DNA from 4 places in the Pseudarthrobacter sp. NPDC058329 genome. Region 4 is predicted to be linked to each of the others. Evidence: riboswitches for the same ligand, from Rfam matches in the RefSeq annotation. Region 4 holds a riboswitch; each other region holds the start of a gene.
The links. A riboswitch is a leader RNA that binds a small molecule or an ion and turns the genes downstream of it on or off. The one in region 4 is predicted to bind thiamine pyrophosphate.
Positions count from the first base shown of each region.

Region 1: another riboswitch for thiamine pyrophosphate. It lies ahead of ACFVYC_RS05790 (ECF transporter S component); the one in region 4 lies ahead of thiD (bifunctional hydroxymethylpyrimidine kinase/phosphomethylpyrimidine kinase).
Region 2: another riboswitch for thiamine pyrophosphate. It lies ahead of thiC (phosphomethylpyrimidine synthase ThiC); the one in region 4 lies ahead of thiD (bifunctional hydroxymethylpyrimidine kinase/phosphomethylpyrimidine kinase).
Region 3: another riboswitch for thiamine pyrophosphate. It lies ahead of ACFVYC_RS01465 (FAD-dependent oxidoreductase); the one in region 4 lies ahead of thiD (bifunctional hydroxymethylpyrimidine kinase/phosphomethylpyrimidine kinase).

Region 1 covers NZ_JBHVZR010000002.1:283,966-287,490, forward strand. Annotated here, with positions in the region: gene ACFVYC_RS05785 (ABC transporter ATP-binding protein) at 1-1,092, opposite strand, end outside; gene ACFVYC_RS05790 (ECF transporter S component) at 1,092-1,715, opposite strand; TPP riboswitch at 1,771-1,911, opposite strand; gene ACFVYC_RS05795 (heme-degrading domain-containing protein) at 1,984-2,526, shown strand; gene ACFVYC_RS05800 (hypothetical protein) at 2,613-2,822, shown strand; gene ACFVYC_RS05805 (DUF4383 domain-containing protein) at 2,954-3,424, shown strand; gene ACFVYC_RS05810 (iron-containing redox enzyme family protein) at 3,492-3,525, shown strand, end outside.
Region 2 covers NZ_JBHVZR010000001.1:616,014-619,538, forward strand. Annotated here, with positions in the region: gene ACFVYC_RS02875 (alpha/beta fold hydrolase) at 1-220, shown strand, start outside; gene thiC (phosphomethylpyrimidine synthase ThiC) at 225-2,009, opposite strand; TPP riboswitch at 2,041-2,148, opposite strand; gene ACFVYC_RS02885 (amidohydrolase family protein) at 2,246-3,328, shown strand; gene ACFVYC_RS02890 (VOC family protein) at 3,439-3,525, shown strand, end outside.
Region 3 covers NZ_JBHVZR010000001.1:293,767-297,291, forward strand. Annotated here, with positions in the region: gene ACFVYC_RS01455 (RNB domain-containing ribonuclease) at 1-553, opposite strand, end outside; gene thiE (thiamine phosphate synthase) at 665-1,393, opposite strand; TPP riboswitch at 1,421-1,539, shown strand; gene ACFVYC_RS01465 (FAD-dependent oxidoreductase) at 1,532-2,890, shown strand; gene thiS (sulfur carrier protein ThiS) at 2,887-3,123, shown strand; gene ACFVYC_RS01475 (thiazole synthase) at 3,128-3,525, shown strand, end outside.
Region 4 covers NZ_JBHVZR010000001.1:717,196-720,720, forward strand. Annotated here, with positions in the region: gene ACFVYC_RS03405 (Rne/Rng family ribonuclease) at 1-1,320, shown strand, start outside; TPP riboswitch at 1,497-1,594, shown strand; gene thiD (bifunctional hydroxymethylpyrimidine kinase/phosphomethylpyrimidine kinase) at 1,603-3,126, shown strand; gene rplU (50S ribosomal protein L21) at 3,390-3,525, shown strand, end outside.

The DNA of each region.
Region 1 (3,525 bases), on a different contig from region 4:
GAGTGCCAGGGTGGCGGAAACCTTCCCGTCGACAGGCTCCAGCAGCCCGGCGAGGGTCAGCGCAAAGGTGGACTTTCCTGCCCCGTTGGGCCCGGTAATTGCCAGCGACTGCCCTGCACGGACCTGCGCGGAAATCCCCTGTTGCACCGGCACCGGCGGCAGCTTCCGGAAGCCCTTGCGGCGGGCACGTTGCCGCGATACGGCCAGTTGCTCGGCGGCAAGCAGCAGGTCCCCGGCACCGGGGCCCGGATCGGACGCGCGGTCACGGGTAGCGGGGACGTAGCCGGGCACCCAGACCCCGGCTTCGATGAGCATGCTCCGGGCTTCGCTGAGCACCTGATCCGGCGGCCCGTCCAGGAGCACGGCCGGATCGGCAGAAGATCCCGGCTGCAGCACCACAATGCGGTCCACCAGGTCCTTCCACACGGCCACGCGGTGTTCCACCACCACCAGGGTTGCCCCGGTCTTGTCGAGGCAACGGCCAACGGCGTCGCGCACCTCCACCACCCCGGCGGGGTCCAGGTTGGCCGTGGGCTCATCCAGGAGAATCAGCCCGGGCCGCATGGCAAGGATGCCCGCGAGCGCCAGCCGCTGTTTCTGGCCACCGGACAGCTCCGACGTCGGGTGGTCCAGCGGCAGGTGGGAGAGCCCGACGTCGTCCAGCGCCTCGTGCACGCGGGTCCAGATGTCGTCGCGGGGCACGGCCAGATTCTCGGCACCGAAGGCGACGTCGTCGCCGACCCGCGAGAGGACCACCTGGGTCTCCGGGTCCTGCTGCATCAGTCCCGCCCGGCCGCGCTGCCCGCGGGGGGAGGCGCCGTCAATCAGCAGCGAACCCGACTCGTCGGAATCGCCCGCCTCGCCGTCGTCGTCGTTCGCATCGCCCAGCACCCCTGCCAACGCATGCAGGAGCGTGGACTTGCCCGCTCCGGACGGGCCAAGAAGAAGCACGCGCTCGCCCGGCTGGATGTCGAGGTCAAGGGCACGGACAGCCGGCTTGGACCGGCCGCCGTGCCGCCAGCCCCAGCCGCGGGCGGCGACTGCAGCCGGCCGCGCCGCCACCGAGGCGCCGTGCACGGAAGGAGCAGTCATCAGGAGAAGACGGGCTCCGTTGCTGCCTTGCGCGACGCAAAGGAGCCCAGGACTCCTGTCTTCGCCAGCGCGCGCGTGGCGATCCAGGACAGTGCTCCGGCGATCACGGCACCCGAAACGGCGGTAAAGATGATGTACGCCAGCTTGTCCCCGCCGGAGTAGGCGATGTTCCAGCCCCAGGGCGCGAAGGAGTCATTGAGGCCGCAGAAAAGCCCGGCAGCGGCGCCGGCGAGCAGGGATACCGGCAGGTTGAACTTCCGGTACACGAAGATGGCGAAGATGATCTCGGCGCCGAGGCCCTGGACAAACCCGGAGAACAGAACGGACGCGCCGTACTGCGAACCCATCAGCAGTTCGCCGGTGGCCGCAACGGTCTCGCAGAACAGCGCTGCGCCCGGCTTGCGGATGATGAGCATGCCCAGCACGGCCGGGATCATCCAGCCGCCGGCCAGCAATCCGGTGAGCGGCGGGTAGAGGGCGTTCATGGGCGCCGAGACTGCGGCCGCCCCCTGGGACCAGGCCCAGAAGATGACGCCGCCGGCGATGGCGATCAATGCTGCCACCACGATGTCCACGACGCGCCAGGACCTGCTGGTGGTCTTCTTGATTGCTGTAGTTGCCATGCAATTCCTCCTGAGGAACAGGAGGGGAAAGCACGGCAACGGCACGCCGCTGCGGTGCTTCGAGAACTCGACTCCCTTGCGCCGGTACTAACCGGATCAGGTTCGAGGGTCTGCGGCTGTCCGCACTCTCAGCGCCCACCTGCGGATCCTGGCTTGGCCAGTGATGCCCGACGGCGGCGCTCCCCTGTCGTTAATAGTTTCTGTGGGTAAATAATCGCCCTGGTGGGCGGGGTCCAGTTTACACCGGAGGAGGGGTAGATTGTGGGCCATGACTGCCAATTCCCCGCATGTGACCGAGTTCGATCCGGATTCCGATGACATCCAGCCGGAAGGATCACTCCAAGCACTGATTGCCCGGATTGAGGGCGAAATCCGGGAGCTCCAATTGCCCGGCTTCTCCATGGACGATGCACTGAACCTGGGTCTGCTGCTCGTGGAGTTCGGTAAGGAGGGCCAGTTTCCCATCGCGATAGACATCACCAAGGGAGAGCAGGTCCTGTTCCACGTTGCCCTGGCCGGTGCCACCCCGGACAACGAGCACTGGATCCGTGCCAAGCAGCGGACCGCGGCCCGTTACGAGGTGCCCTCCTTGCTGGTGGGGCTGCGCGCCCGGGTCCGCGGTGGACGGATTGAAGACCACGCCTGGTTCGATCAGTCGCGGTATGCCGCTCACGGCGGCTCCTTTCCCGTGTACGTTGCCGGGGTGGGCGCAGTCGCTACAGTGACGGTTTCGGGGCTTCCCCAGGTGCAGGACCATGACCTTGTGGTCCAGGCCCTGCGCGAAATCCGCAGGTCCATGAAGTCGGAGTAACGCCTGGGTCAACCACCGTAATGGACCCCCTGGAACGCCCGGAGTACATTCAAAGCAGGTGGCGGAAGTTTCAAAGGAGGGGCGCCATGCTCGGTAATGCAGCCGACAACCAGGTGCGGGCGGCGGTGGACAAGGCCGCGGAGGAAATGATCTACATCGGCCCGGACCACCCCTACTATCCCCTGCTGGCGGAACTGGTGTCCGCCGTCGGGAGGGCCTGGCAACAGGGGTACGAGCATGGCCGCCACGGCGGGCACCATTCAAACCCCTACGTGTGGAGCACCTCGGAGGGTTGAGGGGCCACCAGCGGCTGCGGGAGCTGCAGCCAGCGGCCGGGAAGACGGGTCCAACAGCAAAATGGACGCACTTAGCTTAAATTAGTAATCATGCTTACTATGTTGTCTCCAGGCTTTTGAGGAGACAGGTCATGACAGTCAGCACCCGCGCCACCGGAGCGAGGACAGGCCTGCAAACGGCGGCCCTCGCAACGGGCGGCGTCTTCCTGCTGGTGGGTGTCGTAGGGTTCATCCCCGGAATCACCAGCAATTACGGAGCAATGGGTATGGCCGGGCACGGCTCGAGATCCTTGCTCATGGGCGTTTTCCAAGTTTCAGTCCTGCACAACGTGGTGCACCTGGCCTTCGGGGTGGCTGGCACGCTGCTTGCGAGGACACACCAACAGGCAAGGAGCTACCTCATCTACGGGGGAGTCATCTACCTGGTTCTCTGGCTGTACGGCCTCCTGGTGGGCGATGAGACCCCGGCCAACTTTGTCCCCCTTAACGGCGCTGACAACTGGCTGCACCTTGCCCTGGGCCTGGCCATGATCATTCTCGCCATCCTGCTGTCCCCGCGGACCACCTCACGCCGCAGCCGCGAACGCGACCTGAACGCCTAGCCTTAACCAAAGCCGCCACCGTCGACGGTGCAGCACCGGCAGCGCCGCAGCCGCCCGAAGGAGCATCATGAAGATCCCGGAACCCAGAGGTCCCATCAGCA
Region 2 (3,525 bases), 100 kb from region 4:
GGAGGCCCCGCTGCACATAGTTCCGGGCGTCCCCACCCTTGTCCTGACCGGGGGATGGGAGCCGCTCTATGAGGAGATTGCCGGTTACCTGCGGGAAACCGGCGCCCTGCACCGCACGGCGGCGGGAGGGCACCGGCCCCACGACTCCCGCGAAGGGGACCGGATCATCCGCTCCTTCCTCAGTGACGTCAGCCGGGTCCAGTCAGCACGGGCCTCTTAGCGCCTCAGCCCGTGGCGACGCGCGGTTCCGGAAGGTAGACCTTGCCGCCGGCGGCCAGGAATTCCTGGCTCTTGCCCCTCATGCCGGAGGCCATCGCCGCCAGGGCCGCCTGCGATTCCGCTGAACCGTACTCGTCCCGGATATCCTGGCTGATCCTCATGGAACAGAATTTGGGACCGCACATGGAGCAGAAATGCGCGGTCTTGGCAGGTTCCGCCGGGAGGGTTTCGTCGTGGAAGGCCTCGGCCGTCACCGGATCCAGGGACAAAGCGAATTGGTCCCGCCAGCGGAACTCGAAGCGCGCCTTGGATAATGCATCATCACGTTCGTGCGCGCCCGGATGGCCCTTGGCGAGGTCTGCCGCGTGCGCGGCGATCTTGTACGTAATCACCCCGGTTTTGACGTCGTCCTTGTTCGGCAGCCCGAGATGTTCCTTGGGGGTGACGTAGCAGAGCATCGCGGTGCCGTAGCGGGCGATCTCCGTGGCGCCGATGGCCGAAGTGATGTGGTCATACCCCGGCGCCACGTCGGTAACGAGCGGCCCCAGCGTGTAGAACGGCGCGCCCTTGCACAGCTCCTGCTGGCGTTCCACGTTTTCCCGGACCAGGTGGAACGGAATGTGGCCGGGGCCCTCCACCATCACCTGCACGTCGTATTCCCAGGCACGCTGCGTCAGCTCGGCCAGTGTGTCCAGCTCGGCGAACTGCGCGGCATCGTTGGCGTCCGCCGTTGCCCCCGGACGCAGCCCGTCGCCGAGTGAAAACGCGACGTCGTACCTGGCGAAGATTTCGCAGAGCTCATCGAAGTGTGTGTAAAGGAAATTTTCCCGATGATGCGCGAGGCACCAGCCGGCCATGATCGACCCGCCGCGGGACACGATGCCAGTCACCCGGTTCGCGGTCAGGGGAACGTACCGGAGCAGGACGCCGGCGTGGATGGTCATGTAGTCCACGCCCTGTTCGCACTGTTCCATGACTGTGTCGCGGAAGATTTCCCACGTCAGCGCATTTGCTTCGCCGTTGACCTTTTCAAGGGCCTGGTAGATGGGGACGGTGCCGATCGGAACCGGCGAGTTGCGGATGATCCATTCCCTGGTGGTGTGGATGTCATCGCCCGTGGAAAGGTCCATCACAGTGTCGGCACCCCACGAGGTGGCCCATTGCAGCTTGTCCACCTCTTCGGCGATGGAACTGGTGACTGCCGAGTTGCCGATGTTGGCGTTGATCTTCACCAGGAAGGCCTTGCCGATGATCATTGGCTCGGATTCAGGGTGGTTGATGTTGTTGGGGATGATGGCCCGGCCTGCCGCCAGTTCGCTCCGCACCAGCTCCACGTCGCAGTTTTCGCGCAACGCCACGAACCGCATTTCCGGTGTGATGACGCCCTGCCGGGCGTAGTGCATCTGAGTCACTGTCTTGCCTTCGACGGCGCGGCGGGGCGTCGGCCGTGCGCCCTTCCACTCAGCGCTGGCAGCCCCGCGGCGGACTGCGGAGCGGCCGTCGTCGAGCAGGTTCCGTCCACGGCCGCCGTAGGATTCCGTATCCCCACGGGCGGCTATCCATTCCGACCGGAAAGGGGCGAGGCCACGAACGGGGTCGCTGCCCGGTCCGGCCGTGCGATAGGTACGGAAGGGGCCGTTGGCCTCACCGTTGAGCGAGGGCTCCAGGGCTATCTCGGTGACGGGCACCCTGATGCCTGACTGCGCGTCCTCGATGAAAGCCAGCGAGTGTGACTTCAGGGACTGGGTGACAGGTTGCTGGTCCTGGCCGTCTGCCGCGCCGGACTGCATTTGGGCAGGGCTCAGCTGTTCATTTGGTGCACTCAAGGAATACTTCACTTCCTTCGCCGGCATTACCCGGACAGGTTCAACGGTCGCAGGCTGCCTCAGCCCGATCTCAGCCCCTGCAGGGGCACCCGTGTGGTCACAACGAAGCTACCACAACCCCCGGCGGACGTGGAGGACGCAGCGGGACACTGCCACGTCGGGTGGTGCTAGCCTGTCCGGGCGGGAGAGAGGCAAAATCCATGGCACAAATCATCCAGTTCACAGGGACGGTCCTGACCGGGCCGGACAGCGAGGAGCGCGGGCTCTGGTCCGTCGACGGCAGGCTCACGTTCCACCGGCCGGCCGGGGAACCGGACACGATCCTGGACGGCTGGGTGCTGCCGGGGTTCGTTGACGCCCACTGCCATATCGGCCTGGGGCCCGGCGGCGCAGTGGACTCGGCTACGGCGGAGGAACAGGCCCGGACCGACCTGAACGCGGGCACACTGCTGGTGCGGGACGCCGGTTCCCCCGCGGACACCCGCTTCCTGCAGGACAGCAGGAATGCCCCGGTGCTGATCCGCGCCGGCAGGCATGTCGCCAGGACCCGCCGGTACCTCCGGGGCTTCGCTGAGGAAGTGGAACCGGACGGTTTGGTGGAAGCCGTCCGGAAGCAGGCACGCGACGGCGACGGCTGGGTCAAGCTCGTGGGGGACTGGATCGACCGCGACGCCGGTGACCTCGCGGCGTCGTTCCCTGCCGCCGTCGTCAGGGACGCCGTCCAGGCGGTGCACGACGAAGGCGCCCGGATCACCGCCCATTGCTTCGCCGAAGACACGCTGGACCAGATGCTGGACGCCGGCATCGACTGCATCGAACACGCCACCGGCCTCCTGCCACGGCACCTCCCGCGGTTTGCGGAGCAAGGCGTTCCCATTGTGCCCACCCTGATCAACATCGCAACGTTCCCGGACATCGCCGTCCAGGCAGAGAACAAGTTTCCCCGGTACGCCGCACACATGCGCGCCTTGTGGGAGCGCCGGGCAGAGCGGGTGCTGGAGGCGTACGAAGCAGGGGTGACAATTTACGCCGGTACCGATGCCGGCAGCGTCATCCGTCATGGCAGGATCGCGGATGAAATCCTTGCCCTCCACAGGGCCGGCCTGCCGATTGCCGCCGCCCTTGACGCCGCCAGTTGGGCCGCCCGGAAGTGGTTGGGGGTGGAATGCCTGCAGGAGGGGGCCCGCGCCGACGTTGTGCTGTGCCGGGAGGATCCGCGGAAGGTGCCGGAAACAATCAGCGGGCTGGCACACGTAGTGCTGGGAGGCAGCGTCATCCGCTGACGCCGGCCATGGGACTGACTTTGCTGCACTTGGAATAAATTGAAGCTTCAAGTAATTTTATTAGTCATAGGCCCCCAACCCCGAAGGGCCCCAGCACCGGGAGTTCCCACATGACTGCAGAAGCCACCAGCCAGGACCTTCTCCCCGCCGATCTCGCTATGGGCACCGTGATGCTCAAGGTCGGCGACATGAAGGTC
Region 3 (3,525 bases), 420 kb from region 4:
CGGCGTCCAGCTCGGCCTGCACACCCTTATAGCTGAGCTTCGCGCGGCTGCGCATCCGGGCACGCTGCACTGCTGCGGACTTCACCTCGGCGGCGCTGTCCAGGCGGAAGTCCCACACGAACGCAGAGCAGTCCTGGCCGGGGAGGAGGCTGCCGGCCTGCTCGCTGATGACTTCCGGATGCAGCGGGATGCGCCCGTCGGGCGCATAGAAGGTCTGGCCCCGGCGGCGGGTTTCCGCGTCCAGTGGCCCGCCGGGGGTCACAAAGGCAGGGACATCGGCAATGGCGTACAGCACGTGGTACCCGTCGCCGTCGGGCTCTATGAACAGGGCCTGGTCCAGGTCCGTGGATGATGCCGGATCGATGGTGATGAATTCGACGCCGGTGAGGTCGTGGTCAGGGAGCTGCAGGGATTCAACTGCAGCTTTCGCGTCAGCCACCGCCTCCTCAGGGTAGGCGCCGGGCAGCTCAAGCTCGGTCCGCAGGGCACCCAGGGCAGCCTCGAGCGCGTTGTTGTGCTCATGGACGTTGGGAGCCAGCCGATGGTGTGACACGAAAATCAGCCTAGCCCGAATTCCCGCCATAGTGCAGGCATCGGCCCGGAGTGCCGTCCTGCCAGGCCCTGGGCGCCACAGCCCGCCGTCCAGCCCCCCGGAGGTGCAACGTCAGGAGTTGGGTGCGTCCAGGGCAGCGAGCAGCGAGGCTGCGGCGGCTGCGGGATCGCTGGCCTCCGTAATGGCGCGGACCACCACAATCCTGCGTGCGCCTGCGTCCACCACTTGTTCCACGTTGCGGTGGTCGATGCCGCCGATTGCGAACCAGGGAACGCCGTCGTCGGACGGTCCTTCCTGCCGCGCAGCTTCGGCGGCGTACCTCACCAGGTCAAGTCCCACGGCCGCCCGCCCGGGCTTGGTGGGTGTGGCCCACACCGGGCCCACGCAGAAGTAGTCCAGCCCGGCGGGGCCGGCCGCCGCAGCCAGGGCGGAGTCCACCTGTTCCGGTGCATGGCTGGACAGGCCGATGGCCGCGTTGCCGTTGAGCAGCGTGCGCGCAGCGTCCAGGGGCAGGTCCTTTTGGCCGATGTGGAAGACCGGCGCGCCGGACAGGACGGCGATGTCCGCCCGGTCGTTGACGGCCCACAGCCGGCCGTGCCGCTCTGCCGCCTCCTTGAGGACCGCCAGGAGTTCCAGCTCTTCGGCTGCCTCGATGGTCTTATCCCGAAGCTGGATGATGTCCACCCCGCCGGCGAACGCCGCATCAACGAACTCCGCGAAGCCGCCGCGGTCCTTGCGGGCATCGGTGCAAAGGTAAAGGCGGGCGGCGCTGAGGCCGTTGCTGACCTTGGCGCTGCTGAGGACTTCGGTGCCGGCGGCAGGGGTTCTGGACACATTCATGGGGAAAAGCCTAGTTCCTCTACACTTGCCTCGTACTGCGGGAGCCCGCGGCAGCTGTCACAAAGCGCCGGGCTGAGAGGGCGTCAGAGCCGACCGCTTGACCTGATCCGGTTAATGCCGGCGTAGGGAAGGAGACACATGAGTGCATCATGGGACAGCCCTCCGGGCAGCCCGCGCAGGCGTGCGGACAGCATCATCGAGGCCGACGTGGCAGTCATCGGCGGCGGAGTTATCGGCCACAGCATCGCCTGGGAGGCGAAGCGCTCCGGCCGCACCGTGGTGGTCATCGACGACGCCCCGGGCTCCGGCGCCAGCTGGGCTGCCGCCGGGATGTTGGCTCCGGTGAGCGAGCTGCATTACCAGGAGCAGGATCTCCTGGACTTCATGCTGGACGCCTCCGCCCGCTGGCCGGCCTTCGCCGCCGGACTCACGGCAGCGTCAGGGGCAGACCCGGGATACATCACGACGCCGACCCTCGCCGTGGGTGCCGACGCCGCCGACCGCCGGGCACTGATGGACCTGCGCGCCGTCCAGCAGGCAAACGGCCTGGCCGTTGAGCCGCTCACGGTCCGCGACGCACGAAAACGCGAGCCCCTGCTCAGCCCGGGGATCGCGTGCGCGCTGGACACACCGGCCGACCACCAGGTGGACCCGAGGCTGCTGGTCGCCTGCCTGCAGACCGCATTGGCCGGCGACGGCGCGGCGGACAAAGGCGGGAACAATAACGGAGCCGGAGGGCAGGGCACTGCAGCAGCCGGCGCCGTCGACGGCTATGCGGTCCTGGCCAGGGCAGCCGGGCTGGTTTGGCAGGACGGAGCGGTGGCCGGAGTTCGCCTCGCGGGCGGCGGAACGGTGCTGGCCGCCGAAACTGTAGTGGCGAACGGGCTCCACGCAGGAGCGCTGGAAGCATTGCCCGCTGATTTGCGCCTGCCGTTGCGGCCCGTTTACGGGGACATCCTGCGGCTCGCCGTGCCCCGGCATCTGCAGCCGCTGGTCACGTCCACCGTCCGCGGGCTGGTGCGCGGCGTACCGGTGTATATCGTGCCGCGCCGGGACGGCACTGTGGTGATCGGGGCAACCCAGCGTGAGGACGCGCCGTCGGCCACGGATGCCGTGTCTGCCGGGGGCGTGTACCAGCTCCTCCGCGACGCGCAGGTGCTGGTTCCCGCCGTGGCCGAACTCGAACTGCTGGAGGCCACTGCCCGAGCCCGGCCCGGAACTCCGGACAACGCGCCGCTGCTCGGGCGGGTTCCCGCCGCTGGCGGGAAGGGCGCCCGGGACTCCGGATACATAGCCGGGCTCATCATCGCCAGCGGGTTCTTTCGCCACGGAGTCCTGCTGGCGCCTGCCGCCGCCGCCGTCTGCCGGGAACTCCTGGACGGGCAAATGGACGCCCGCTGGGCCGCGTTCAACCCGGACCGCTTTTCAACCAGTCCGGGTGCCCGCCTGACCACTGCCCGCCTTAGCCACACACCGCCCACGAAGGAAACAGCATGAACATCACCTTGAACGGAACCCCGCACCTTGTGCCCGAGGGGGCCTCCATCACAGTGCTCGTCAGCCAGGTCACCGGGCGCCCGCTCGCGGCCAGCGGCCAGGCCAGCGACGGCCGGAAGCTTGGCGTTGCCGTGGCGCACAATTCCCAGGTGGTGCCGCGAAGCCAGTGGTTTGCCACCGCGCTCGCGGACGGCGACGACGTTGAGCTCGTTACGGCAGTACAGGGAGGCTGACACCATGACCGAAACCATCACCACCCCAAACCTGGCAGGCCACGACGACCCGCTGGTGATTGACGGCGTCGCACTTGCCTCGCGGCTCATTATGGGCACTGGCGGCGCGCCCAGCCTGGACGGCCTGGGCGCGGCCCTCCTCGCCTCCGGGACGGGACTGACCACGGTGGCAATGCGGCGGTATTCCAACGCGGAGACGGGCTCGCTCTTCCAGCTGCTGGTGGACCACGGCATCCGCGTGCTGCCCAACACGGCAGGCTGCTTCACCGCGCGGGACGCCGTGCTGACCGCAGAACTCGCGCGTGAGGCGCTGGAGACCGACTGGGTGAAGCTGGAAGTCATTGCTGACGAGCACACCCTGCTGCCGGACGCCGTCGAACTGGTGGACGCCACGGAACAACT
Region 4 (3,525 bases):
CTGCCGTCCGGCGGTTCGCTGGTGATCGACCGCACCGAAGCCATGACCGTGGTGGACGTCAACACCGGCAAGTTCACCGGCAGCGGCGGCAACCTCGAAGAGACCGTGACCAAGAACAACCTCGAGGCTGCGGAGGAAGTGGTCCGCCAGCTCCGTCTCCGGGACATCGGCGGCATCATCGTCATCGACTTCATCGACATGGTCCTCGAATCCAACCGCGACCTCGTTCTCCGCCGCATGGTGGAATGCCTGGGCCGTGACCGCACTAAGCACCAGGTGGCCGAAGTGACGTCACTCGGCCTGGTCCAGATGACGCGTAAGCGGATGGGCACCGGGCTCCTGGAAGTATTCGGCGAGCAGTGTGAAACGTGCGCCGGCCGCGGCGTTGTCACCCACGACGACCCCGTGGAGCACCGGCGGGCCAACATCGTAGCCGCCGAGCACCACGTCCAGCGGTCCGACAGCCGGCCCGAAGCCCGCAGCGAAGGCCACCGCGCCGACGCCCAGCGCATCGACAGCAGCCAGCCCGGCGCCCGCCCGGACCGCAAGCGCCGGCGCGGCCGCGGGGGCCAGCAGCCTGAGGTTGCCCCGGCGGCTGCCGTCCACGTCCACACCGTCCAGCCCGACCCCTCGGACGCTGAGAGGCACGCCAAGGCTGAGGCCACCCGGCTGGCCCTTGCCAACATCGCCGCCGCCGCGCACGCAGCGCACCTGCACGACGACGAAGTGGCGGCAGCCAGGCAGGCGGCCGCTGACCAGGCGGCCCCTGCAGCGGAGGCTGTAAAACGCGACGACGAGGCGCGCCCGGCTGCCGTACTCACCTTCGGTGGGGAGAAGGTGGTGTTGCCGTTCGTTGAGCATGCAGAAGAGCAGCAGCAGAAGCCGGCCCTGACCCTGGACCGGCTCGCTGAAGCCTTCGCCCACCTCGGCCAGCCGGCGCCCGCTGAAATCCGGCTGGAGCAGGCAGAACCGGAGCAGAATCCTGCAGAGCCCGTGGAAGCGGTGCAGCCCGCGCAGGTGCCTGCCGTTGCGGCCGCTGCTGCAGCACCGGAAAAGGACTACACCGACCACACACTGGAGCAATCCCGGCAGCGCCGGCCGCGGCGCCACCGCAGTGCCAGCCGCGCCCAGGGAGCTGCCAACGAAACCACCGTGCAGCACCACGAGAGTGTGGCGGCAGCCAGCACAGGGCATACCCACGAGGCCAAGGCCCCGGAGCCGGCAGGCGCCGCGGGAGAGGCGGGCGCTGCAAAACCGGCCGCTAAGCCGGCAGAGGCGCCCATCATCCTCGGCGTCGGGGTTCCGGCCTCGGAACTCTAGGGGCCGCAAGTACGGATGCCCGGCCAGCCACAGCAGTGGCTGGCCGGGCATCGCGCGTTAACGCCACGGGATCCAAGGGCCGTGCGGGCCCCCAACCGGGCAGGGCAACCCAAAGGCAGGGTGGCTGGTCGCAAAGTGTCACCTTCGGTCCCCGCCTGGGAAAAAAGCTAGGCTGGGGAACCGACACGGGGTGCCGCGCAGAGGGCCGGCTGAGATTCACACCCGTTGAACCTGTCCGGCTAGCACCGGCGAAGGGATGTCTCTTTGTCTACGACTCTTGTAATGCCCACTGCCACCACGGCAACCTTCACTACGGCACCAACAACGCCAGGCCGGCCCATACCGCGGGTCCTTTCCATTGCCGGTTCCGATCCTTCCGGCGGCGCCGGCATCCAGGCCGACCTGAAAAGCATCGCCGCCCTTGGGGGCTACGGAATGGCTGCCGTCACTGCCCTGACCGCCCAGAACACGCGCGGCGTCAGGTCCGTGCACGTGCCCCCCGCAGCGTTCCTGGGTGAACAGCTGGATGCCATCAGTGACGACATCGGCATCGACGCCGTCAAAATCGGGATGCTGGGCAACGCCGAGGTCATCGAGGCGGTGGGTGCGTGGCTCCGGAAGGTGCGTCCCGCCGTCGTGGTCCTGGACCCGGTGATGGTTGCCACCAGCGGGGACCGGCTCCTGCAGGAGTCCGCGGAAGCGGCACTGCGCGGGCTCCTGCCGCTGGCACACCTCATCACCCCGAACCTGGCGGAGCTCGCCATGCTGGTTGGCGGGGAACTGCAGGACAGCTGGGACGGTGCGCTGGCACAAGGCCGCGCCCTTGCCACTGCGACCGGTACAACAGTGCTGGTCAAGGGCGGCCACCTGGCTGGCAACGAGTGCCCCGATGCGCTCGTTAACACCGCTGGCCTGCTGACCGGCGAAGTGGTGGTGGTGTCGGGGGACCGGCTGGCAACGCGGAACAGCCACGGCACCGGCTGTTCACTGTCCTCTGCCATGGCAACCGCCCACGCGCGGCTGGGGGACTGGGAGGCGTCACTCCGGGAAGTCAAACCCTGGCTGGCCGGGGCCCTGGAGGCATCCGAAAAACTGGAGGTGGGAACCGGCAACGGACCGGTGCACCACTTCCACCACCTGCAGCCGCTGCCCTCCGAAGGCAGCTTCGCCGCACAACTGTGGGCTGAGGCGCAGCCGGACCTGGACGACATCTATGCCCTGGACTTCATCCGCAACCTGGCCTCGGGCAGCCTCCAGGAGCAGGAATTCGGGTACTACCTCGCCCAGGACGCCATCTACCTCAACGGCTATTCCCGGGTTCTGGCCAGGGCGAGTGCGCTGGCGCCTACCGAGGCCGAGCAGCTCTTCTGGGCTGCTTCTGCCGGGCAGTGCCTGGAGGTCGAGTCAGAACTCCACCGTTCCTGGCTGAGCACGCGGACGGTCCAGCCCCGGCTGGGCCCCGTGACCAAGTCCTACGTGGACCACCTGACGGCGGCATCGGCGTCGGGCAGTTACGCGGTCCTGGCGGCGGCCGTGCTGCCCTGCTTCTGGCTCTACGCGGAGGTGGGGGCCACGCTCCACGCCCAGTTCGTTGCCGCCGGTGAGCCCTCAACACACCCTTACGCGGACTGGCTGCGCACCTATGCAGACGAAGAATTCGCAGCCGCCACCCGCAGGGCTATTGCCATAGTGGATGAAGCGGGCCGCAAGGCTTCCGCCGCGGACCGGGCCGCCATGTTGACGGCGTTCAAGCAGTCCTGCCGCCTCGAAGTGGACTTCTTCGACGCGCCGCGCATCCACTCCTGACCATGCAAAGGCGGCGCAACCGGTACTATGGTGGGGCACGGTGCGGACGCCGGAGTTGAGCTGTGGTACCTATCACAGTGAACCCGCCGGAACCAGCCTCATTTGCGGCCGAAGACAAAATTAGCGTATTCTAGATCTTCGGTGCTTACGCCAACACTTGGGTTATGACCCCACGGCGTTGAGGCACAGCGAGAAACCAGGCTTTTATTGGCCGGTTCCGCACGCAAATTTAGTAATAAACGTCGAGAGAAGTGAGTTCCCAAGTGGTGTACGCGATTGTCCGCGCAGGCGGCCGCCAAGAGAAGGTTTCCGTTGGAGACTTCGTTACCCTGAACCGCGTCGCCGGTGGAGCTGGCAGCACCATTCAGCTGCCCGCACTGCTCCTGGTCGATGGTGACA